DNA from 2 places in the Neobacillus sp. Fa239 genome. Region 2 is predicted to be linked to the other one. Evidence: riboswitches for the same ligand, from Rfam matches in the RefSeq annotation. Region 2 holds a riboswitch; the other holds the start of a gene.
The links. Region 2 has a riboswitch for thiamine pyrophosphate ahead of thiM (hydroxyethylthiazole kinase). Riboswitches for the same ligand answer to the same signal wherever they lie in the genome.

Region 1 (12,218 bases), 550 kb from region 2:
ATTCAATTTGAGCACCCTGAACAAGCACGGAGTAATCTGTCATAATGACGCTGCATTATTACTGGTGGATCAAATGGAATTGGTGAAGGAATTTCGAAAGCGTTTGGAAATTAGGTGCACTCTCGGATACGAGAAGTGCACCTGTCATTTTACTCATTAATTACAAATTGTATAACTAAAAAAAGAGAGAAAATAGAAAAGGATTCTTCTAGTGTATTGACAAAGTTCCTACCTGTAATTAAAATAGTTACATGTAATAGCAATTGTTACATCTATACGAATGATATAGGAGGACTATAAATGAAAATCGGTATTATTGGTGCCAGTGGTAAGGCAGGAAGCCTTATTTTAAAAGAAGCTGTAGAAAGAGGTCATGAAGTTACTGCAATTGTCAGAGATGCATCAAAGGTTCAAAATGAACAAGTTGCTGTTCTGGAAAAAAATATTTTTGATTTAAATTCAGAAGATATAAAATATTTTGATGTAGTAGTAAATGCATTTAATGCACGAGGACAAGAACATCAGCATGTAGAAGCTGGCAAAGTATTAATCGAAGCACTTAAAGGTGCTCCACAGACAAGATTAATCGTTGTTGGCGGAGCAGGAAGCTTATTTGTAGATGAGGCAAAAACTGTGCGATTACTAGAGACTCCAGATTTCCCTGCAGCCTATTTTCCTACTGCTTCAAACATGATGAAAAACCTTAAAGAGCTACAAGACACAAAAGGAATTCAATGGACTTATATTAGCCCAGCAGCGTTCTTTAATCCAGAAGGTAAACGAACAGGTTCTTACCAAAAGGGGAAAGACCAATTAATCCTTAATTCGAAAAGTGAAAGCTATATCAGCTATGCCGATTACGCAATCGCTGTTTTAGATGAAATCGAAAATCCACAACATAAAAATGAACGTTTTTCAGTCGTTGGGGAAGCGGAATAATTTTACAGATTTGTACCCATTAATAAGATAGGCAGCCTGTTTCGACAGGCTGCCTATCATATTTACTCAACAAGATTCATCTAACTTTGGTGCTAAATCAATAATAGGTACTCTCAGCGAAACCACACTTCTTGCATTCCCTCATACCCGAGGTTTCCAAGAATATATGTTTACAATGATACTGGATGTATTGGATGATCTCTTGCAAATGATGGATCTTTTGCTGGAGAATTTCTACTTCTTCCTTTAAATTCTTTATCTCGTTGTGGCTGAAATTATCGATAAATGTTTGATCCATCGTGGACAAATTCCTCTGCTTTTTTCTTCATGCCCTCCTCGATGTCTAATTCATCACTCAATGTTTCTCCATTCGCCATCCCCCGAATGTCATGAGAAATTCTCATCGAACAAAATTTCGGACCACACATGGAGCAAAAATGAGCTGTTTTTGCCCCTTCTGCTGGAAGGGTTTCATCATGGTATTCCCTTGCCCGTTCCGGATCCAATGATAGATTAAATTGGTCTTCCCATCTGAATTCGAAGCGTGCTTTTGATAACGCATTATCTCTAATTTGAGCACCTGGGTGACCTTTAGCCAAATCAGCAGCATGGGCGGCAATTTTATAGGCAATTACACCATCACGGACATCGTCTTTATTTGGTAAGCCTAGGTGTTCTTTTGGTGTTACGTAGCAAAGCATAGCTGTTCCAAACCACCCGATCATTGCAGCGCCAATAGCAGATGTAATATGGTCATATCCTGGAGCAATATCTGTAGTTAAAGGTCCTAAAGTATAAAAAGGAGCTTCTTTACAAATTTCCATTTGCTTATCCACGTTTTCTTTAATCATGTGCATCGGTACATGACCTGGACCTTCTATCATCACTTGAACATCATGCTCCCAGGCAATTTTTGTTAATTCGCCTAGGGTTTCGAGCTCAGCAAATTGTGCTTCATCATTGGCATCGGCAATGCTGCCTGGACGTAATCCATCGCCAAGCGAAACGGAAATATCATATTGTTTCAGAATTTCACAAATTTCTTCAAAATGAGTATAGAGGAAATTTTCTTGATGATGAGCTAAACACCACTGAGCCATAATAGAACCGCCACGGGATACAATCCCTGTTGTCCTTTTAGCTGTTAAAGGGATATACCGTAATAACACACCAGCGTGAATAGTAAAGTAATCGACGCCTTGTTCCGCTTGTTCAATTAATGTATCACGATAAACTTCCCATGTTAGATTCTCGGCAATTCCGTTCACTTTTTCAAGAGCTTGATAAATTGGTACTGTTCCAACTGGAACAGGGGAGTTTCTAACAATCCATTCCCTAGTCGTATGAATATTTTTCCCTGTTGATAGATCCATAATGTTATCGGCACCCCATCGAGTCGCCCATGTCATTTTTTCAACTTCTTGTTCAATGGAAGATGTGACAGCAGAATTACCAATGTTCGCATTGATTTTCACATGAAAATTACGTCCGATAATCATGGGTTCGCTCTCAGGATGATTAATATTGGACGGTATAATCGCTCTTCCACGAGCAACTTCGTCACGAACAAAGGCTGGATCTACATTTTCACGAATTGCTATGAACTCCATTTCAGGAGTAATGATCCCTTTTTTAGCGTAATGCATTTGTGTGACATTTTGCCCTTCTTTTGCACGAAGAGTCGTTTTGTCACTAGAAGGAAACCATTCAAGATTGGCACGCTCATCACCTTCAAGGTATCCATTATCTATAGGTTTTATTTCTCTTCCTTCATACACCTCAACATCATTACGTTCGAGAATCCATTTCTTGCGTAAAGCAGGAAGCCCTTTTCTAACATCTATATTGTAATTCGAGTCTGTGTATGGTCCACTCGTATCGTAAACACGAATAGGGGCATTTTCTTCCTCCCCAAAGGAAGTAACTGTTCTGCTTAACTCAATTTCTCTCATTGGGACTTTAATATCTGGTCTTGAGCCCTCGACATAGACTTTTTTACTTCCGGTAAATTGCGATTTCAACTCAATGTTTACATGTGCTTGTTTTTGCATGTAACTTCCTCCTAAAAATAGATTAATTTTGCGATCTAGAAGTTACAGCATAGTTCATTACCAGTAACCTTTAGGGTCAATCAAGTAATAAAAGACAATAAAAAAAGGTTCTGTTTGCACAGAACCTGATTAATCGTCAAAAAGTAGTGGCGCGTACCCAATAAAACGATGACGCCTCGAAACTACTTCCCTACGCTGGTATAATCCAGATCAGGTTCAAAGGGTCAAAGAATTTTACGCATTCTTTTCTCAGTCCGAGCCATCGGACCCCCCCAGTAGAGCTTGTGGAACTATTTATGAAACTTTAAGGTTGATAATAACATAGTGTCCAATATTTTGAAAGAGATAAATTTAAAATAGGTTTTTAATCCTAAGAAATTTCCTTAAAAATGGAAACAGTTCACACACAAAACATAGGAAGAAACATCCAGTTATTGACAGTATGTATGTAATTGAAGAGCAAAGTTGCCAAATCGGCAGCTTTTATTTTTGTACTAGTGTTCAGATTTATGGGGCGGATAGGTATGTCGTTAAATACCACAATACTAAGATGATATAAATAACGAAGGGCAATCAAAAATTTTCTAAATTTAATAAATTTATATTATCCATTTTCTATCTTTAAAGGTAATTCTCTTGAGTAAAATGTTTACGTTACGCACTAAAGAAAACGATGGGGGTATTCAACAATGTTGTACAAAGTAGCTTTGGCGGTACATATTTTAGGAGCGATAGCCATGTTTGTTTCAGTAGGCTATACTGTGGAAAACCAGGATTAATATGCTTCGTTGCAATGAGACAAAACAGTTACAAGCTTTAGCAAAAAAGGGAGTAAAGTTGGATGAATTTCTACCCATTACAGTGTTGTTTGTTTTAATACCAGGATTGTACTTGGTAATCACTACTTGGGGATGGAAGGTAGCATGGATAAATGTAACATTGGGAGTGCTAGTTCTGATGTGTGTCGCTGGTCCGCTAATTAACTTGAAAAGGTTAAAAAGAATTTCAGCAGCAGCAAACGAAGAGAGTTCAATGGTTCCTTCAGCACAATTGAAAGCAATTGTTAAAGATACAGTGAGTACATAACATTAAATGCTGTACTAGATTATCTCCTTGCATTCCCTATCGCAAAATTTTCCGCTAAAGTTGGAGTATTCGAGTTCAAGAAAATGCGACCAAAACATTTTTACATATTGTCAGTTGTAACAGCAATCGTTATTTATATTTATCAATTATTAGTGGAACGAACTATTGTAAAAGAGGTAAAGAAATATTAATGTTGTTTGTACCCCTCAAAAAGTTAGAAGTTAAGTGGTTATTTCATTTATAGAACGCTTTTCTTGTTAAACTTTCTGGTGCTTGAGTGAAAGATCGATTTACGACAATGATCGCTGCGGTGGTCATTGTGGGATGGAAAGCATTTGAAGGTGGATAAATCTCGATGGGATGGCAGTGATGTCTTTTATTTAGAAGATAATCCTAGTCATTGTTACTGAGTAGGGAAAAAGAGATACTCGATAATGGAAAGTTCACTAATTACGATTGTAAGCCAATTTTGAGAATTTGGTTTTACCACTGTATAAAAACCGTATAAAAACGCCGTAGAATGTTTGAGTTTTCTTCAACGTGCGATTGTTCAATAGGAGCAATCGCTTTTCTTGTTCCACTAACGGTTGCAGTTTTGTGGAAGAAAACAAAACGTTTAAATGCGTGTTTGAAGAATAAGGCGAACTAAAAAAGCAAGGACTAATTCCCAAGCTTTTGGTTTATCTTATTAATTTTACGAATGATTGAAATAGCAAATATAAAAAGAGAGCCAGTGAAAATAGTTGTAAGCAATCCAGCTCCAATACCCATCTTTATAATTGTATCGAGCTTCTTTCTGGTAGATGAAAACATTTATATTACCCCTTTTTATGTTGGTATTAAAGATTTTTACCAATTAAGGATTAATTATGTAAGCGAGATATTATCTCAAGCATTTTACCACTTTAGTACTAAAAACGGATTAATTTCAAACTTCTATCTGAATGTGGAGCAAATGAAAAGGGGCTTGTTAAACTACCATGGAAGAACGATTTAAAATTCCATCCTTTGTGGTGAAGCTGTGCTTCATGGATGGCTAACGGGCAGGTTTGTTCAAGAAGAAGAGATAAACCTTATTAGCCAAACTGGAATAGATATCCTTTTCTAGGGAATCATAAATAGAATGAAATTGAAAGGGTGTTACGATGGAGCAACAAGTAAATCTAACCTCTTCAGAAATAGGCACATTATGGTTTTCCTATATGGAAACCACCATGCAAATTGGTTTATTCAGGCACATATCCGCACATATAGAGGATGCAACAATCAGCCAATTGGTTAAAGAAGAGCTCCTATTTATGGAAGAATTCGTTCAGCAGATTTCCTCGATCATGAAAATGGAAAGAATGAAAGAACCAGTCGGTTTCACGGAAAATGATGTGAATGTACAGGCACCGAAACTCCTGACCGACGGGCTTGTCCTATATTATCTGCAAATAGCATCGAAAGCTGCCATGACTAAAGATGTATCTTTGTTGGCACTATCTTCTCGGAAGGATGTAAAGAACCTGCATATTGGACACCTGGATCAAGCAAAACAATCGTACATAAAGGTGGAAGATTTATTAATGGAGCGAGGGGAGTATATCCGACCGCCCATTATTCCCGTCCCTGAACGTAATGAATTCGTGACGACCAACCACTATTTAGGGGGAATGCCGATTTTCGGCGAAAAACGCCCGTTGAATGTCATGGAGGTATCCCATCTGTTTTTCAATATCAAGGTGAATACAATTGGGATGATGATTTGCACCGCTTTTACCCAAGTGGCGAACGATAAAGAAGTGAAAAAACATTTTGAAGAGGGAAGCCAATTATCTAAGGAAATCATAGAGGACTTGACCAATTCCCTTTTGGAATCAGATGTTGTGGTGCCGGAAGCTTGGGATGTATTCGTAACGGATTCGACGGAAGCGCCCTATTCTGATAAGCTGATGCTTACCTTTATCGATCAGCTTGCCGCCTTTGGTTTCGGGCTGTACGCCCTATCCGCAACAGCAAGCCTCCGGACCGATATACAAGTGAAATATGCGAACATTACGAAAAAAGTGGGGAATTATATGAAGGACGGAGCAGAATTAATGATTAAAAATAGATGGCTCGAACAGCCTCCAACCTATCCAGACCGAAAAAAATTAGCAGATAAATGACCTCTTGTGGAAAAACTCAGGAATCTGCGAAGTAGAACTTTCATGTTCCATAGATGGTCCTAAACATCCCATCTTAATAGATGAATAACCACAAAATTAAATATTTGGATGGGTGCTGACGATGCTTTTAGGGGGTATCGCCTTTTCCATATTAATATGGAGAGAGATTGTGAAAAATTACATTTAAAGTAACCGGTGCAAGAGTTCAAGAATGGGTTGCTGCGGCAGCCCTTTTCCTTGTTCCACTAAAGTAAGTAGGTTAGTTTAATTAGAAAATTATAATATGATTAGATTGGAATTATTCACTATTAATAGGAAAAAATAAGTAAGATAAATAAAATGTTCTTATTATATAGGGTGAAATTAGATAATGGTGTTATTGGTTATTTCTGTTTTAGCTGTTAATTCAGTTGTTTATATGATGGCTAAACAACTTACTAAAAATCAAATAGTTCACATTTGGGCATTTACATTGTTAGGAACAATTTGAACGTGGATTGTATGGGTAAAAATTGTTGATAAAAAGCGAACTCTTTTGATTTTAATCTACGGTTAAATTTTTGGGATTTTTTCACTTATATTCGATATGATTGGAACTAATCATGGGGCATGGGCTTATCCAATTCGCCTGTATTGGGCATTTATCCCGCCTTTAGTACCATTTGATTTAAGTTATTTACCAGTAATTTTTATGCTGGTCTATCAAAAATACGGGCATAAATGGTTCAACTTCGTATTAGCCAATATTCTTATTTCCGCTTTAATATCTTTCGTAGTAGAACCGCTATTTCATTGGATGGGAATTTATGTTTTATACAAGTGGAAATATTTTTATTCTTTTCCGATTTACATTTTGTTGGCATGTTTTGTTAAAGTTTTAATTGAATTAATAAATAAAAAGCTATATTAATGTGAATAGGGGTAATACTTCATCATGGGTAATACAATATTCTAATTCACCGAATTATTAGTTTGTGAAGGACTGTACTTAAAGTAACGGGGGCGTTAGTTGAACTACCAGAACACATATTTTAATTATACAAAAGAGAATATTCTCCGGTATGTGATACAATTATAAAGAATAAAATTACGTACTAATATGGAGGAGCCTGTCACCATGGGATTATTATGCCTATTTGGTAACAAGCTCCTTTTGTGTTTTCGAGACAAATGAATAATTTTTTACTCATGTTTAATTGAATTTTTATTTACTATCTAACAAGCTATGTCCTGAAAAAACACATATTCTCTGTGATTTTTAAAATATATAAATATAAGGGGGAAAGCTTTATGAATACAAGTGAAGAAAAAAAGAAAATAAAACATAAAAAATTAACTGTAAGAAATGTTGTCAAAAGGTCTTTTTTTATTACAATTGGTGCCAGTATTATGGCTTACGGGTTAGAAGCTGTTTTAATTCCGAATAATATAATTGACGGTGGAGTGACGGGCTTATCTATGATTTTAAGTCACGTAACTTCAATTAACCTTAGTATATTTTTAGTCATTTTAAACTTACCTTTCTTCTTCTTAGGTTATAAGCAAATCGGTAAAACATTTGCTTTTAGTATGCTCTATGGAATCATAGCTCTTTCTGTGATTACTTCATTCATGCATCATATAGACCCAATGGTACATGATCAGCTTCTGTCAGTTGTTTTTGGCGGTGTCATATGTGGAATTGGGGTAGGTTTAGCAATCAGAAATGGAGGAGTTTTAGATGGTACTGAAACATTATCTATTTTAATTGAAAAAAGGGTGCCATTTTCAGTCGGGGAGATCATCATGGCTGTGAATGTGATTATCTTCTCATTGGCTGCCTTTGTATTTTCTATAGAAAATGCTTTGTTTTCAATGCTTACCTATTTTATTGCGTTTAAAACCATTGATATTGTGGTAAAAGGATTAGGTGATATGAAATGCAAATATATCATTAGTGATAACACCGATGAGATAGCAGATGCCATTACAGAACGATTAGGGCGTGGCGTCACTTTTCTCCATGGAGAAGGTTCTTACAGCGGTGAAGATAAACGTGTTATTCTATGTGCTTTTACAAGGCTAGAGGATACAAAGCTAAAAGATATTATTAAGGAGATAGATCCTGAAGCATTTACCATTACTTCAGATGTTTCTGCAGTTTATGGTGGTCGGTTTAAGAAAAAGGACATTCATTAATCCATAATCGAATAGGTAGTGGATATAAAAATTACATAGCTGCTGCTTCAAACGTACAATGTGTTTTTTTGTCTTTGACATATGTAATATCGCTAAAATGTTACTCAAGGCACAACATTGTGAAAAGATGTACTTAAACAAACGGGTGCTTATATTTAAGACGGGATGGCTATGGCTATTCCTATTTTTCTGTTCTTCAACTGTTTAAAAATAATAAATAAAATGGAATCATTTACATTTTGGGGTATTTTGATAAAGTTTGAGTAAAAAACCAAAAAACCTCCACGGAGGTAAATACCATGTCGGCTTTTGAATATGTAATTGAGAGATTTGTTGATATTATTACTTGGATGTTCAAGGCAAACAAAAATAGAAATGAAAAGCTCAAAAAAAAGCCAAGAAACAGTAAAAAAAATTAAACTTTTTAGAACAGAAATGGTTAGCAAATGAAAATTTAATTTTTCAAGATGAGAGTCGCCATTTTTCTTATTTCAAAATCAAGATTGTGAAATGTTGTACTTAAACAATAGGGGTGTATTAGTAAAAAAATAACAAGAGGTGATCTAATAATGAATATTCAAGTCAAACTAAAAGATATAATTGATGAAATGGAAATACAGTTGGAAGAGTCACGGTCTTTACTAAATATTAGAACGGGTGAAATAGTGATAGTAACATCTGATGACTTGAGAGCTGCTGAAGACGAAAAACCATTTGATCATTTACCTGAATGGGAACAAGAAAATAGAATGATTGCCATAGATGTGGTTGAAAACTTTGAAAATTATATTGAGTTACCTACTCAATATGAAGTGGATGAATACGAAATAATGGAGAATTTTTGCTTAACAGTAAGGGATCAACGGAAGCAGGAATCCTTATTAAGGGCAATTAAAGGAAAGGGTGCCTTTAGAAGGTTTAAGGGCAAAATAATAGATTTTGAAATTGAAGATCAGTGGTATTCATACCGTGACGAGTGTTTCAAACAAATTGCAATTGAATGGTGTCAGGAAAATAAAATAAGTTTTATTGAATAGAATAAAAGGGTCAAGTAATGAACTAAGGGTAATTACCTTCCTTATTAAAGTAAAGAAGCAGTTAATTTCAGAAAACAAGTTTATTTAAGCCGTTATGATCTCTGAAAGAAAGGTGAGAAAAATAAAGTTATTATTTATATGTAGTCGTAACAGGTGGAGAAGTTTAACCGCCGAGAAAATTTTCCACGAAGTAGGCGGACATCAAGTTCGGTCTGCTGGTACAGAGAACAATGCCCGCATTAAAGTAAATAGTGGTCATATCGGTTAGGCGGATTTAATATTTGTTATGGAAAAGAAACACATCAGAAGACTGCGAGAAAAATTTGGAAGAATGTTAAAAGAAAATAAGAAAGTCATTTGTTTAGATTTAGATATTCCTGATGAATATACGTTTATGGATGAAGAACTTATAGAGATTTTGAGGTCAAGAGTTTCAGAGCATATCGAGCTTTCATAATTGGTTGCTGCGGTAGCTCTTTTTTTATTGAGCTAAAGGTGCAGGATGATTGAATAAGATAAGTGAATATAACCATATAGAAAATGTACTTTTAAGGTGTGGAATATTTTTGAATAAATATAGTTCTGTTAAAGAATTGATTGATGAATGGGACCCAATTGGCTTACTTTTCAAATGGTCAAGATATTGCATTTGCAAGTGACTTCCCAAACCTTGATGACACTGATTTCTATACAAGATTCTACTCAAAAATGGTGGATAAGAAAAAAGTTAATAGCATACACGGAACACTTCATCTTGAGGATTTAGCAAAGGAAAGTTTCCCAAACAGAAGAGAGACAGACGCTGGGAAGTATTTTAGACATTCATAAATTTTAATAAGTTAACGGGTAGCTTGAGTGAAGGAGGTAAATAGATGGTGTCTCATCCTTATACGCAATTTAAAAATACTACATTATGGAACTTGATTAGTAAGATAATTGATGACCTTGTTGAGAATGATGATATTGAAGAAAAAACACAGAGAGAATATATCGTTGGATATATAATAAGTAAGTTAATTGAATCAAGTGAGGGAAAAGAATAATAAATCCTTATATAGCTATGGGTAGCGATTGTTCAGTTAGAGCAGTCGCTTTTCTTGTTCCGCTAACGGGCAGTTTGAATAAAGATAATGGTAAAATGATGTAACAAGAGGCAAAATAAAGGTAATACATTTTAATATGTTAAGGTGAAAGCAGGTGATGGCGATATGTCAGAAGATGAATTATTCTCAAATAAGGCATCTAATGTTTATGAAATATATTCAAAAATACTCGATTTATTGAAAGAAATAGGACCTTTTGAAATTGAGTTTAAAAAGACTTCTATACACCTTTTGAATAAATCTTCCTTTGGAGGAGTTCATCCAAAAAAGAAATGGTTAGATTTTAATTTAGTAACAAAACATCAAATTGAACACGAGAAGATTACTAAAATTGAACAAGTTTCCAAAAACAGATTTCACAATAACTTTAGATTTAATAGTGTAGACGAACTAAATCAAGAGTTTTTAGTTCTTTTAAAAGAATCATATCAATTGATGAGTTAGTTAGATAAAGGATATTTATTGCCAATGAACAGCATTTTCTTAGGAATTATATCTGGTCTAATATTTGGATTATTATCTGTACTAATAATGCTCCAGATGAAATTTGAAGATAAACGTATTGCTATTATTGGTTCATTTATTACTCGTTTTACGATTGGTTTCTTAATATCAGTAACTGTTCTTCCTATGTATGGTTGGACAGGAGACCTTTAAATTAAAATGTTTCCTTTCTTCTGACAGACTTATTAAAATTTCGAAAACAATCAATTCAATCATCTTTTCGTATAGAAAAACTTATTAAGAAACATGCACTAGAAAAAATATAAAACATATATAGGTGATATCCCGTTTGAAGGTTTGAGGAGGATATTATGAAACCTATGTTACCTAGTGAAAAATCTTTCGGTAATTTAGAACTAGTTTATGCATTTTATGGGGCTATGCCTACAGGTGTTACTGTTTCAGAAACCGGTCGTATTTTCATTTGCTTTCCGAAATGGGGAGACGATGTTAAATTTACGGTGGGGGAAATTGTTGAGGATAAATTGCAGCCTTATCCTAATTTACAAACCAATTTGGTTAATCCCCAGAATATCACAATGACTTTCATCAGTGTCCAAAGTGTAGTTGCTGATGGAAGGGGAACACTTTGGATATTAGATACAGCGGCACCCAATTTTTCTGAACCTATTAAAGGGGGGGCAAAATTAGTCGCTGTTGATTTAGAAACCAATACAATAAGAAATGTATATACCTTTACAGAAGATGTTGTCCTGCCTACAACATATCTGAATGATGTGCGTTTTGATTTTCGTGTAGGAAAAGCTGGTTATGCCTATATAACGGATTCTTCTTCAAGTGGACCAGGAGCTATTATCGTCGTAGATTTATCAAATGGAAACGCGTTTAGACGGTTAAATGGGGCAAATTCAACTTCACCCGATCCCTATTTTTTACCGAAAGTAGAAGGTCAAATTTTAATGAATCGAAACAAAGACGGTTCAACTTCTCCATTTAGATTGGCGTCTGATAGTCTTGCGATTTCTCCCGATGGAAAGATATTATTTTTTGCTCCACTAACCAGTCGTCATTTGTTCTCAATCTCCACAGAAGCCCTGAGAGACAGAACGATACCGGACATGGATTTACCTTATCATGTGGAGTATTGGGGAGAAAAAGGTGCGTCTGATGGAATGATCACCGATGCAAAGGGAACTGTTTATGCTGGAG
Region 2 (12,218 bases):
ACCCGCGGAAGCCCGAATTCATGAGGCTCGAGTAGCACTTGATGGCGGCTCGGATGGGCTTGACGTCCAGCGACAGGTGGCCGCTGCTGCCCCCTTTTGGCTTGCACCAGGCGGTCATCTTCTAGTCGAAACAAGTGAAAAGCAGGCACGGCAGACCGTTGAGATTTTTGCTCAAAACGGGCTAATGCCTATAGTGGTAAACGACGAAGATTTGGATGCCACTGTTGTGATTGGCACTAAGCCCTCCCTATGAAACTAAAAAAAATCCTTCATAGACTCTATGAAGGATAAATCATACTGCTTTTAGAAATTCACAAATGCCTGCTTAGCATTAAGCGGGTTTTTTACCACCTTATTGTCATATAACCATTTTGCAACATTGGACCAGACCGCCAAGTCCTGATGACCGAATGTTACATTTTTTCCATCCATTAACGGCAGAAGAATCTGTAAGCTTTTCGTTTCCACCCCTTTATCTAATGGAGACGTTTTGTCTTCATGCTGCATTAAGATCGAAAGACCTTCCGCTGGGTGCTCCTGAACAAATTGCTGCCCCTTCCTTACCGCGGCCATAAACTTTTTAAACATCTCAGGCTTTTCTTTTAATTCCTTATCACTGGCAGTAAAAACTAATTCATAATAATCTGGCACTCCAAAATCTGCAGGATTGAATGTTCTCATGGGGTGCCCCTCTTTATCTAACAATAATTTCTCATGGTTTATATAACCGCCGATTAGGGCATCGGTCTTTTTCGTTGCCATGGCGGGAATGAGGTCCCAGCCAACATCGACCATTTTCGGTCCTTGCGGGTTACCTCCATCAGTTTTCACCATCGTTTGAATAATCGCTTCATCTAATGGAATCGATGGATAACCTACGGTTTTTCCTGCTAAATCCTTTGGTGATTTTATCGGCCCTGCTGCAGGAACCATCAATGTATTGAGCGGATGGCGGACAATCGCTCCAAAGGATTGAACGGGAATATTTTCGCCGCGGGCGATGAGAACCTGCGGCTGATAGCTGATCGCCATATCGACTTGGTTGGCTGCCACGAGTTTAAGAGGATCGTTCGTATCGGCAGGCATCTTAATATCGACATCGAGACCGTTTTCTTTGAAGTAGCCTTTTTCTTGTGCGACGTATAAAAACGAATGGACGGCGTTTGGATACCAATCCAGCATTAAGCTTACTTTTTGAAGTTTTTTGTCAGAAGCATTACTGCTATTCCCAGTGCTGCAAGCGCTCAACAGGACAACGACCAGACTTAACATAATTAATAAACTTTTTTTCATTGAAATGACTTCCTTTATCTTAATCTTTTTTTCAATACTAATTTTTCTAAAAATCCTATTAATAAAAAGAGGATAATTCCTAATAATGATAGGAGAAATATCGCGGCAAATACGGCATCTGCCTGCATATTTCCTGACATTCGCCGGCTGAAATAGCCCAAGCCAACACTGGCGCCGAGCCATTCCCCGATCGTTGCACCGACTACACAGTACACAGCGGACAACTTCAAGCCGGAAAAAATCGAGGGCAATGCCATAGGGATCTCGATTTTTTTAAAAATCTCCCATCTGCCGGCTCCCATTGTCAGCAGCAATTCGCGGTATTCATTCGCCCCGACCTTCAAACCGTCATAGGTGCTTACCACAATTGGAAAGAAAGCTGTTAAGATGGTAACGGCAATTTTACTCCATATCGAATAACCGAACCACATAATAAAAATTGGTGAAATGGCAATTAACGGAACCGTTTGCGAGATAACTAGAAACGGATAAAGAATCTTCTCCAACCTTTTGAAAAAATGCATGCTTACACCCAATAATGTGCCGCCGATCATGGACAGGCCAAAACCGATCAAGACTTCATTTAATGTTGCAGGCAAATGTTCTTCCAACAATATCTCTCTGTTATCTACCAACGATTTCCATATAGAAGTGGGAGCCGGCAATATGAAAGCAGGTATTTTCCCATGCGCTACCACCCATTGCCAGCTGCTGGTGATCACCACAATCACTAATAAAAACATGCCATATTCTTCTATCCATTTTTTCCATCTAGCTTTCATGGCGAATCAGCAGCTCCAATTCTTTTCTCAAATCGATAAAATCTGATTGATAAATCTGTTCCATACTTCTTGGTCGTGGCAAATGGATTATGACTTCCTTTATCTTCCCGCCGCTTGTCTTCGGCAGAAGGTAAATCCGGTCGCTTAACAAAATGGCTTCCTCCAGGTCATGGGTAATGAACATAACCGTCTTTTGTAAAATTCCCCATAATTCTAATAACCAGCCGTGCATGTTCCGTTTTGTCAGGGAGTCCAGAGCTCCAAAAGGCTCATCTAATAATAAAAGATCCTTATTCGTCATGATCGTACGTAAAAAAGCAGCGCGCTGCCTCATTCCACCTGACAATTCATGGGGATAGGCTTTTTCATATTCTGATAGACCAAACCGTTCTAACCATTCCCTCACTTCTGCCATTTTCTCAAGCTTGTTTTCTTTCGATAGCTCTACAGGGAGGAGGATATTTTCCATGATGGTTCTCCATGGTAAAAGAAGATCCTTTTGCGGCATATAGCCTACTTTACCTAATCGGTCCTTGGACTCCTTCCCCTCAATCCAAATTTGTCCCTCATCTTGCTCAAGCAATCCGGTAATCAGCTTAAAAAGGGTGCTCTTCCCCGATCCGCTTGCCCCGATGATGGAAACAAATTCTCCTGCTTTTACTTCCAAGGAAACCTTTTGAAAAATTGATTTCGAACCGTTCTCACTTGGGAATACATATGATATGTCTTTCACAGATAACATCGATGAGTTAGACAGGCCACTCGCCCCCTTTGTATACCATATCCCAGAACATGTACTCAAAGCGGGAGGTTGTCAGGAAATGTTCCTCCAGGATCGCCAGGTCCCGATCGGGTTTCCCTTCGGTCAATTCGTTTAATAAATCAATTAACCAAGCTGCCAATGTTCCAAATTCATCGGATGAATACATGGTAATCCACTCGCCATATAGCGGGTGTTCGCCTGAGCCTGGATAGGTTTTGGCGAGCATTTTTCCAATCTCCCAATAGCTCCACATGCAAGGAAGGAGGGCAGAGATTAGTTCTTCCAATGAACCATTCTGCGCAACATTTAACATGTAACGCGTATAAGCTAAGTTGATAGGAGCAGGCTCCTCTTCTTCCAGCTGCTGAAGGGTAATGCCAAACCGCTCCGCATATTGACGGTGCAAATCCATTTCGCCATGCAGTGTTTCATTTAAAAGGCCTGCGAATTTTCCCATCGTCTCAAGATCTCTGGCCTTCACGGCTCCGAAGGCAAACAGCTTGGAATAATCAATTAGAAATACATAGTCCTGCTTCATATAACGGATAAACGATTCAACGGGTAAATCCCCTTTGCCCAATCCCGTCACAAATGGATGCTGGTGGGTTTTTTCCCATATTTCTGAAACTTTTTCCAAAAGAGTTTGAGAGAACTTCATTGATGCGCTTCCTTTCTGGTGTTGCACCATTCAGCGATAAAGGCGGCAAGTACTTTTGTAAAATCGAGCAATTGACCGATCTCAACCTTTTCATTCACCGCATGGGCATCCTCTAATTTACCTGGTCCAAAAATAACCGTTGGGATCCCTGCCCGCCCCAGCCAGCCTGCATCTGTAACAGTTGTGGACATTCCGACAGAGGCGGATTGCCTTAGCATTTTTTGATACGAATGGACCAATGCCTGAGTTCCAGCCTGATCAGGGTCAATTTCTAACGAAGGAAAAATTTCCCCACGGTCGACAATCATGGATTTGCCTCCCCAAACAAATTGCGGAGGGTTCTCCCTTAGCCATGGATCTGCCGCTGCGACTGCACCAATATGATTTTCAATTTCTTGAATAATCTCTTGATAATCTTCATTTGGATAGAAATGAACGGTTACCCACAGCGCACAACGATCTGCTACAAACGCTGCATGCCTGCCGCCTTCAATAACAGCAGGATTAATGGTATTTGAGCCGGGAGGAAAACCCTCATAAGTTTTCGTCACGGCCCAGTGGCGTTCAAGTTCTTGAAGGCCTGTGACGATTTTCATCATTTTTTCGATGGCGCTCGCTCCATTCATACCACCGCCGGCATGAATCATTTTTCTGCGGAGACCATCATGGTATGTTTCTTTGCTTTGTACCGTAATCCAACCGGTTATGACGCCACCCTGCCCTTGGATCTGCAAGTCACTTGTATCGACAACGACCGCAAAATCTCCAGTATATCCTCTTTCCGTACAAGCGAGTGTACCCGCTTCCCCTGCTTCTTCTCCGATGACGGATTGAAACTGAAGATCGCCGTTTAACGTGATGCCAAGTTCTTTTAAGAGTTTAATAGCAATGAGTGAGGCGGCGATGCCGCCCTTCATATCGGCAACACCGCGGCCATAAATATAGGGACCTTGAATGGTTGCAGAAAATGGGGAATTGTCCCACTCTTGATCGTCACCGACTTCGGCAACATCGATATGTCCATTAATGATCAAGCTGTTGTATTGTCCTGGTGTTTCTCCCTGTAAATTACCGACCACATTAGGGTCACCAGGGTAAACATCCCATTTGTCCGTTTCAAACCCCAATCCTTCCAAATACCCTTGAATAAAATCCTGTACTTCATTCGTATTTCGGGCAGGAGGACTAACGGTCGGAAAAGCAACCAGTCTTGTTAAAAGATGGATTAATTCCGATTTCCTAGCCTCTACCTCGATTGATATTTTTTCAAACAGGTCCTCAGAAATCATTACTTCACCCCACTTTAAGCGAATTTGCCAACATTGTCTTTTAATGCTTTGGCAGCTTCAGCGGGTGATGTAGCGTGGCTGATTGCCGTAATGATGGAAACACCATCTGCACCCGCCTGTACGACTAAAGCAGCGTTTTCAATCGTTATTCCTCCAATGCCAACGATTGGAAAATCTATTCCTTTTTTCCGTAATGTTTCAATGAGGTCAGTGCCACTAGATTCCTTTGCATCCTCTTTTGTTTTCGTTGGAAAAATGGGTCCAATACCAAAATAATCTGCGCCCTCTTCCATTGCAGCTGTTGCTTCTTCTGGCGTATGGACGGAAACGCCAAGGATTTTATCGCAACCAATTCTTTCTCTGACCGTTTTCACTGGTTCGTCCTCTTGGCCAATATGAACACCATCCGCATTAAGGGCCATCGCAAGCTCAATATCATCATTGACAATGAACGGGATATTGTGATCCTTGCAAATCCTTTGAAGTTCTTTAGCCAGGGCTAGTTTGGCTGTTCCCGTTAAGGCATCGGCACCTTTTTCACGAAATTGAAAAAGAGTAATGCCCCCTTCAATTGCCTCTTTTAATACTTCTTTCGGATCCTTCAGACAGTTGGGGCTGCCCATAATAAAGTAGACTTTTAAAGCCTGCCGCAATGCTTGTTCAGTGGTTAGTAGCATGATGTGTCGGACTCCTTTCTTGTATTTCGATAGGCCCAATGATTGGTCGGCCCATGGCCATGACCAATATTGATTTGTTGTTCGATGGCCGCTTGGATAAAATCCTTTGCTTTGCAAACGGCCTCATAGACTGATGCCCCTTTTGCCAGCTCCGCTGTGATGACGGCCGAAAAAGTACACCCGGTTCCATGCGTGTTCTTTGTGTCGATTCGTTTGCTCTTAAAGGTATAAAATTCCGTCCCATCAAATAATAGATCCGTAGATTCAGTCTGATCTTCATCATGACCGCCTTTGATGACGATATTTTTTACGCCGTAATCCCAAAGTCGCCTTGCCGCCTCTTTCTTTTGATCGTCCGTTTGAATCGTCATTCCCGTTAATTCCTCTGCCTCAGGAATGTTCGGAGTAATGACCTTTGAAAGTGGCAGCAGATAGCGCTTCATAGCAGAAATGGCCTCCAGCTGCAGTAAGGATGCGCCTCCTTTAGCGATCATGACAGGGTCAACGACGACATTTTCCCATTGATACTGCTGAAGTTTTTCTGAAACAGCTTCAATAATTTCCGCATTAAAGAGCATACCGGTTTTAATGGCATCCGCACCGATATCTTCTCCGATCGATTGAATTTGTTTGGCAACAGCTTCCGCAGTCATCGGGTAAACCGCCTGAACTCCAAGTGTGTTTTGGGCCGTAATGGCGGTCAACGCTGACATTCCAAAGACTTCTAATTCTTGAAAGGTCTTAAGGTCTGCTTGGATTCCTGCGCCGCCTCCGGAGTCGGATCCGGCAATCGTTAAGGCTTTTTTCATGATGGTTTCCTCCCTAGAGTTTTCTAATAGAACTTGATTGTACGATATCTTCGTTTGAAACCTGTGCCAATTGGTTTAAAAACTCGATTTGGAAGCTGCCTGGTCCTTGTTCAACCGTTTTTGCCGCAGCTTTTTCAGCCGCAATTCCGTAATAGGTTAATGCTGCGACAGCTGCCGTTAGTAAATCTTTTTCCACACCGGCAAATGCGCCGATCACAGAGGTTAATAAGCAGCCGGTGCCTGTCACCTTTGTTAGAATTGGATGTCCATTGGCAACAACATAGGTGGTAATCCCATCCGTTACGACATCCTCTTTGCCAGTGATGACGACAACCGTATTCATTTTGGAAGCAGCCGTTTTCGCCAAGTCTACGATATTTCCTTTAACGGCCCCCGCATCAACACCCTTGATTTCCCAGTTTTCACCGGCCACATTGGCAATCTCAGCTGCGTTTCCTCGTATGATTGAAACGTTCAGCTCTTTCATGATTTTTTGTGCGGTTTCCGTCCGGTAAGGAGTAGCCCCTGCTCCAACTGGGTCAAAAATGACAGGGACACTATGTTCATTGGCAGATTTACCAGCAATGATCATCGACTCAACATTCTGAGGATTCAATGTCCCAATATTTAAAACGAGTGAACTCGAAATTTTCGCCATATCCGCGACCTCTTCGGCTGCATAGGCCATAACGGGCGATGCGCCAAGTGCCAAGAGTCCATTTGCCGTAAAATTTGTCACAACCACATTGGTGATATTATGTACAAGCGGGTTTACCTCCCTCACTTTTTGTAACGCAGCAATAATAGATGTTTTTTCCATGTTTGTTTTCCTCCTAATTTATATTGAAATTGATAAGGTTGTTTTTCCTTTAGGAAGTTCGGGCCGCCAATTTTTACAAATAAAAAGCCAGATCCATAACAGGACCCGGCTGGCACGTGAGCAACACAAAAATTCGCTTGCTACTTTCCTACGCTGGTATAATCCAGATCAGGTCCGAAGGGTTAAAAATGTCGCCATTTTCTCTCAGCCCGCTAAGCAGGCACCCCTAGTAGATAACACATATCAAATTAGCTTCATCATACCCCTATAAACTAATTAAGTAAAGAAATAAATAATCACAATAATTCTCCTAATTTACAATAAAAGGGGAAGTGTCCATCCTGCACGGACAAACGGGGAAGTTTGTCCTTTTGTGGTGCCTGTCACCAAAAAAAGCTTTTGTAGATGGCTGTAGTTTTGGCTGTGGTTTGGTTGTATAATATTTTTAGATATTTATAGTGGGTTTGGTGGAGGCTTATGCGAACGTTTAATGAGAAGATTAGTATTTATCATGGGATGGTTTCGACTATTGCTGTGAATCTTGCGGGGAATTTTTATCCGATTTTTGCGATTTCTATTTTGAATGCATCGAATTATCAGGTAGGCCTGATCAGTTCCCTTCCGCCTTTGGTTGCTTTGATCATGACGATTCCAACTGCGATGATGTTCAACCGGTTAGAGCAGCAGAAGAAAACGGTGGCCGTTTCTGTTTTATGGGCTCGATTGATGTTTTTGTTATTAATAGGTGTGGTTTACCTTTCTACTTCATACCAGGCGTGGACTTTTTTAATCATCATTGCCTTAATGAATATTCCCGGCACCGTATCAAACATCGGCTGGCAAACGCTGATTAGCGGCATGATTAAAGAAGAACGGCGTGGAACATTTTTCAGTGACCGCAATCGATTGTTAACCGTTGTTGGCATGATTTCAACCCTCATTATCGGAATAATCATGAAAAAACAGACCTATAACGTTTCGGCCTATCAGTGGTTATTTTTTGCCACTTTCCTTTTTGGCTTAGGAGAAGTTTATTTCTTAATGAAACACCGGGAAAAAAGTCAACCCAAGTCGAATTTGCAAAACAAAAATTCTTTGATGAATTGGACCATCTTTAAAGATCATGGGTACAAATGGTTCCTTATTGCGGCCCTATGTTTTAATTTCACATGGCAGATGTCTTGGGGAATTTTTAATATTTATAATGTAAAATATGCACATGCCACGATTTTGTGGATCAGCCTCTTTTCAGTCGGGAATCAGTTAGTCCAAATTTTCACCTTCCCATTATGGAAAAAATGGGCCGACCAAAAATCAAACACTTTAATGTTGGTTTGGGTTGCACTTGGAATGGCACTAGCTCCATTTTTAACAGTCCTGTCAACAAATCTAATCTATTTAACTATTATTCAAATGCTTTCAGGATTTTTTGTATCCGGAACATTGCTCCTCCTTTTCAATTTACTCCTGGAGCAATCTCCAAAGGAGACCAGAACCTATTGCATTACCACCTATAATGTCCTTTTATCCTTTGTGGCCTTTATCTCGCCGCAAATTGGCATCTGGCTATTAGATGCAACCGGCATCCAAAAATCAATGGAGTTAAATTCCGTTTTAAGGGGCATCAGCGCATTGGTTTTCTTGCTCATGTATCTAAAATCCATTAAGCAAGATAAAGCGTTGCTAATAAAAAGTAAGGCCTAATTTATTAAAAGGAGAAATGATGTTGAAAGAGTTTGTTTATCTAATCAGACCAACCCGGGAAAATTTTATGGATACCATGACTCAAGAAGAATCTGAGATCATGGACCAGCATTTTGATTATTTGAAAGATCTTTTAGAAAAAGAACAGCTTATTATGGCAGGACCTTGTTTGGACGCCGCCTTTGGAATCTGTGTGATTGCGGCAGATTCATGGGATTCCGCACAAAAAATCATGAAAAATGACCCCGCCGTTTCCAATGGGGTCATGAATAGTGAATTACATCCATATCGTGTCTCGCTTTTGCAGGGACGTTAGGAAAAGTCGGAGTTCCGGCTTTTCTTTTTTTCGTTCAAGCCTCTTCAAATGCATATCCAAGCAATTGCTTCTTTTTAAACTTCAATTCTTCCATTATTTTTTCATAGTTTTTCTTTTCAATGACAAGCTGCTGTTTTCTTGTTTCGATCATCCTTTGAACTTCCTTAGGACTTGGACCCCCTTGGATTGATCTAATTTCAATAAAGTAAGCAGGGGAAATGATTTTGTTCCAAACCTCATCCGTTAGAGTGACATCGGCATAACCTTTTATCATCATATTAATTTCATCAACGTCCCAGTCATAAAGTTCTTTTTCCTGCTTGGCTGTTGTTTTAGCGATGAAACTAGCGATCGTATGTGCTTTCCGAAATGGAAGTTGGTAATCCCGTACAAGCGTATCTGCTAATTCTGTTATCGTAATACATGATTTTGCTGCCATTTTCTTTGCATGTTCTTTATTTATTTCGAGTGTGGCAATGACGGCATACATCAGCTTTAAAACGCGGTTTGCCTTGTTAAATGCCCTGTATAAGTGCGGCTGAAGATCGTCTTCTGTATCAACGATATCGCCAAACGGTGTGTTGTGGATCATTTGCATGGCTGCTAATGCGTCGCTGTAAGCGCTCGAGGCAATGGCCCGTGAATGCTCAATCGATACCGGATTCCTTTTTTGCGGCATAATGCTGCTTACTTGGACATAAGGGTCAGCGACATGAAAGGTCGCAAATTCCCGGGTCACGTGCTGGAGAAAATCCTGAATCCACCTGCCTGTATTCACCATGCAAGTCATAATCGCCGTTGCCGTTTCTGTTAAATAATCGGCTCCTGCAACAGCGTCATATGAGTTTTCGATTATTTTATCAAATCCTAATAATTCACACGTCCGCATGCGGTTAATCGGGAACCCGGTAGTCGTGAAGGCTGCGGCACCAAGCGGAGATTGGTTAACCCTTTTATAGGCTGACCATAAACGTCCTATGTCCCGCTTCATAACATCATAGATGGCCAAAAAATAATGCCCGACAGTCGTCGGCTGGGCCGGTTGGGTATGGGTATATCCTGTTAAAATGGTTTCTTTATGAAGCTCGGATTGCTCTAATAACACTTCAGATAATTGGTACCCTTGATGGATCATTTCTAAAAGGTGGCCCCTAAGAATCATGCGATACATCGCGACACCCATATCATTGCGGCTGCGGCCGATGTGGATTTTCCCGGCCAATTCCTCGCCCATTTCCTCTGAAATTTTTGCCTCCATCATAAAGAATAAATCCTCAAACTGCGGTTGATAGGAAAGCGCTGCCGGATCCGTTTCTGCCACTTTATTAATGCCCGAGAGGATCCTTTTTGCTTCGTCTTTTTTCAATATTTGCTGTTCAGCGAGCATGATGGTATGGGCCCGGTGAATATCAAACATCGCATGAAATAGGAAGTCCCTTTGGTCATTAAAAATGGGAATCAGCAGTTCTTCCGCGTAGGTTTTTCCTGGAAAAGCATTTCCGTCGTTCTTGATAAATTCCTTTCGTTTACTCATACATTCCACTCCGTCTTTTTGCTTTCAAAAGCCCATATATAATCCTATGTTATTCCTTTCGAGATGGTTTCACTGTTGCCTCTGCACTTGTCACCTTTCTGGTCATAAATTCATATTTATTTAGGAAGGGATTGATTGGTTTGGGGGACTTTTCATGATAAAAGTTGGCGGTGAGGTTAAGAAGCCTCAGGAGTTGTTTCATTATATTACTGATCCGGTACAGAGGATTATTTTAAAACAAATGGCAGCATATGATGTTGTTTATGAATATTTAACGGTTGATTATCTAAAATTTGAACTATTATTTCGCATCAACACCTTAAAGGCAGCCCAGGCTCTGAACAAAAGCGGTGCAAAGTTTACAACCTATTATTATGCAATCTGCAATCGAAAGTATTGGGATCGTTTAGCGAATGGCGGGTTTCTAATAAAAGATAATATTAGTCCCTCCACTGCCATTTTGGATATTCTTAGAAATGGGCCAAAATATGCATTTGAATGTTCGACGGCCATTGCTATTTGCTTATATATCGCAACCGTTTATTCCATTGGTCCAGAATTATTTGATACCTATTTTCAAAGGCTATATTTATATGATTGGCAATTTGATGAGGACCTCTCCGTCCTTCCAAAAGACGGAGATGATTTTATAATAGGGGATGTTCTGCATTTTAATAACCCTGATTTTGATCCCAGACTGCCGCATTGGCGCGCTGAAAATGTTATTTATTTTGGCGATGATCGATTTTTTGGTCACGGAATCGGCATCCGAAATGCCAAAGCGTTTATTGACTTTCTTAATAAAAAAAGAAAACCGAATCCGAGGCAATCTGCATATTTAATGCGACAAGTAACAAGACCTAATTATCAAGCCATTTATAATTTGAGATTTCAAAGCTAGCCTTTCAGAAATCATACAGATTCTCACAAACACGCATAATGTCCGCCTGAGGTGGACATTATGCGTGTTTTGTCTTTTTGCGGTGCCTGTCACCAAAAATGTCACAAAAAAAGGTATTTCGTTACACGAAACACGGTGCTATAATTATAATCGGTTTTTAATTTGCTCATATTGGAAAGGTATGTGTTTAACATCATGTCGATGCGTAAAAATAAAGCATTAATCAGTTTATTTTTGGTTTCTATTTTATGGGGATGTAATTATCCGGTTAGTGCTTACCTGCTGCATGGCTTCTCACCTGTTTTTTTATCAACGGTTCGGATTTGTTTTACTTCTCTGTTTCTCATCATTGTTGCCCTTTGCCGAAGGGGTGTTAGAAGGCTTACGTCACAAGAATGGAAGTATTTAATCGGGGTCGGCATTTTTGGTACGCTTTTGAACCAAACTTTTTATTTTACAGGACTTCACCATACTACACCTGCGAACGCTTCTTTAATCCTTGCTTTATCACCCATTGCGACGATTTTATTGGAACGAGCTATTTTTAAAGTGAAGTTAACTGTAAAAAAATCGTTAGGTGCCATTATTAGTTTAATAGGCGTTTTTTCGATCATTGGCGTTGCTTCTGGCTCAATGGGGGTTTCGTTTGGAGATTTAAATATTGTCGTCGCT

Region 1: linked by a shared signal. The riboswitch ahead of thiC (phosphomethylpyrimidine synthase ThiC) and the one ahead of thiM (hydroxyethylthiazole kinase) in region 2 are both predicted to bind thiamine pyrophosphate.

The regions. Positions count from the first base shown of each region.
Region 1 is NZ_AP041611.1:2,681,221-2,693,438, forward strand. Features, by position in the region: gene ACZ5XR_RS12875 (P-loop domain-containing protein) at 1-45, shown strand, start outside; gene ACZ5XR_RS12880 (NAD(P)-dependent oxidoreductase) at 301-939, shown strand; gene thiC (phosphomethylpyrimidine synthase ThiC) at 1,215-2,990, opposite strand; TPP riboswitch at 3,161-3,274, opposite strand; gene ACZ5XR_RS12890 (hypothetical protein) at 3,828-4,076, shown strand; gene ACZ5XR_RS12895 (hypothetical protein) at 4,737-4,889, opposite strand; gene ACZ5XR_RS12900 (DUF3231 family protein) at 5,222-6,226, shown strand; gene ACZ5XR_RS12905 (CBO0543 family protein) at 6,792-7,136, shown strand; gene ACZ5XR_RS12910 (YitT family protein) at 7,517-8,404, shown strand; gene ACZ5XR_RS12915 (UPF0158 family protein) at 8,974-9,441, shown strand; partial or broken gene ACZ5XR_RS12920 (low molecular weight protein tyrosine phosphatase family protein) at 9,563-9,898, shown strand; gene ACZ5XR_RS12925 (hypothetical protein) at 10,042-10,269, shown strand; gene ACZ5XR_RS12930 (hypothetical protein) at 10,314-10,484, shown strand; gene ACZ5XR_RS12935 (DUF5655 domain-containing protein) at 10,650-10,988, shown strand; gene ACZ5XR_RS12940 (hypothetical protein) at 11,013-11,201, shown strand; gene ACZ5XR_RS12945 (L-dopachrome tautomerase-related protein) at 11,360-12,218, shown strand, end outside.
Region 2 is NZ_AP041611.1:2,129,375-2,141,592, reverse strand. Features, by position in the region: gene ACZ5XR_RS10230 (putative protein N(5)-glutamine methyltransferase) at 1-253, shown strand, start outside; gene ACZ5XR_RS10225 (ABC transporter substrate-binding protein) at 304-1,293, opposite strand; gene ACZ5XR_RS10220 (ABC transporter permease) at 1,308-2,075, opposite strand; gene ACZ5XR_RS10215 (ABC transporter ATP-binding protein) at 2,065-2,742, opposite strand; gene tenA (thiaminase II) at 2,825-3,496, opposite strand; gene ACZ5XR_RS10205 (acetylornithine deacetylase) at 3,493-4,785, opposite strand; gene thiE (thiamine phosphate synthase) at 4,800-5,462, opposite strand; gene thiD (bifunctional hydroxymethylpyrimidine kinase/phosphomethylpyrimidine kinase) at 5,453-6,271, opposite strand; gene thiM (hydroxyethylthiazole kinase) at 6,285-7,091, opposite strand; TPP riboswitch at 7,220-7,329, opposite strand; gene ACZ5XR_RS10185 (MFS transporter) at 7,569-8,795, shown strand; gene ACZ5XR_RS10180 (YciI family protein) at 8,812-9,111, shown strand; gene argH (argininosuccinate lyase) at 9,146-10,645, opposite strand; gene ACZ5XR_RS10170 (protein-glutamine gamma-glutamyltransferase) at 10,800-11,546, shown strand; gene ACZ5XR_RS10165 (DMT family transporter) at 11,742-12,218, shown strand, end outside.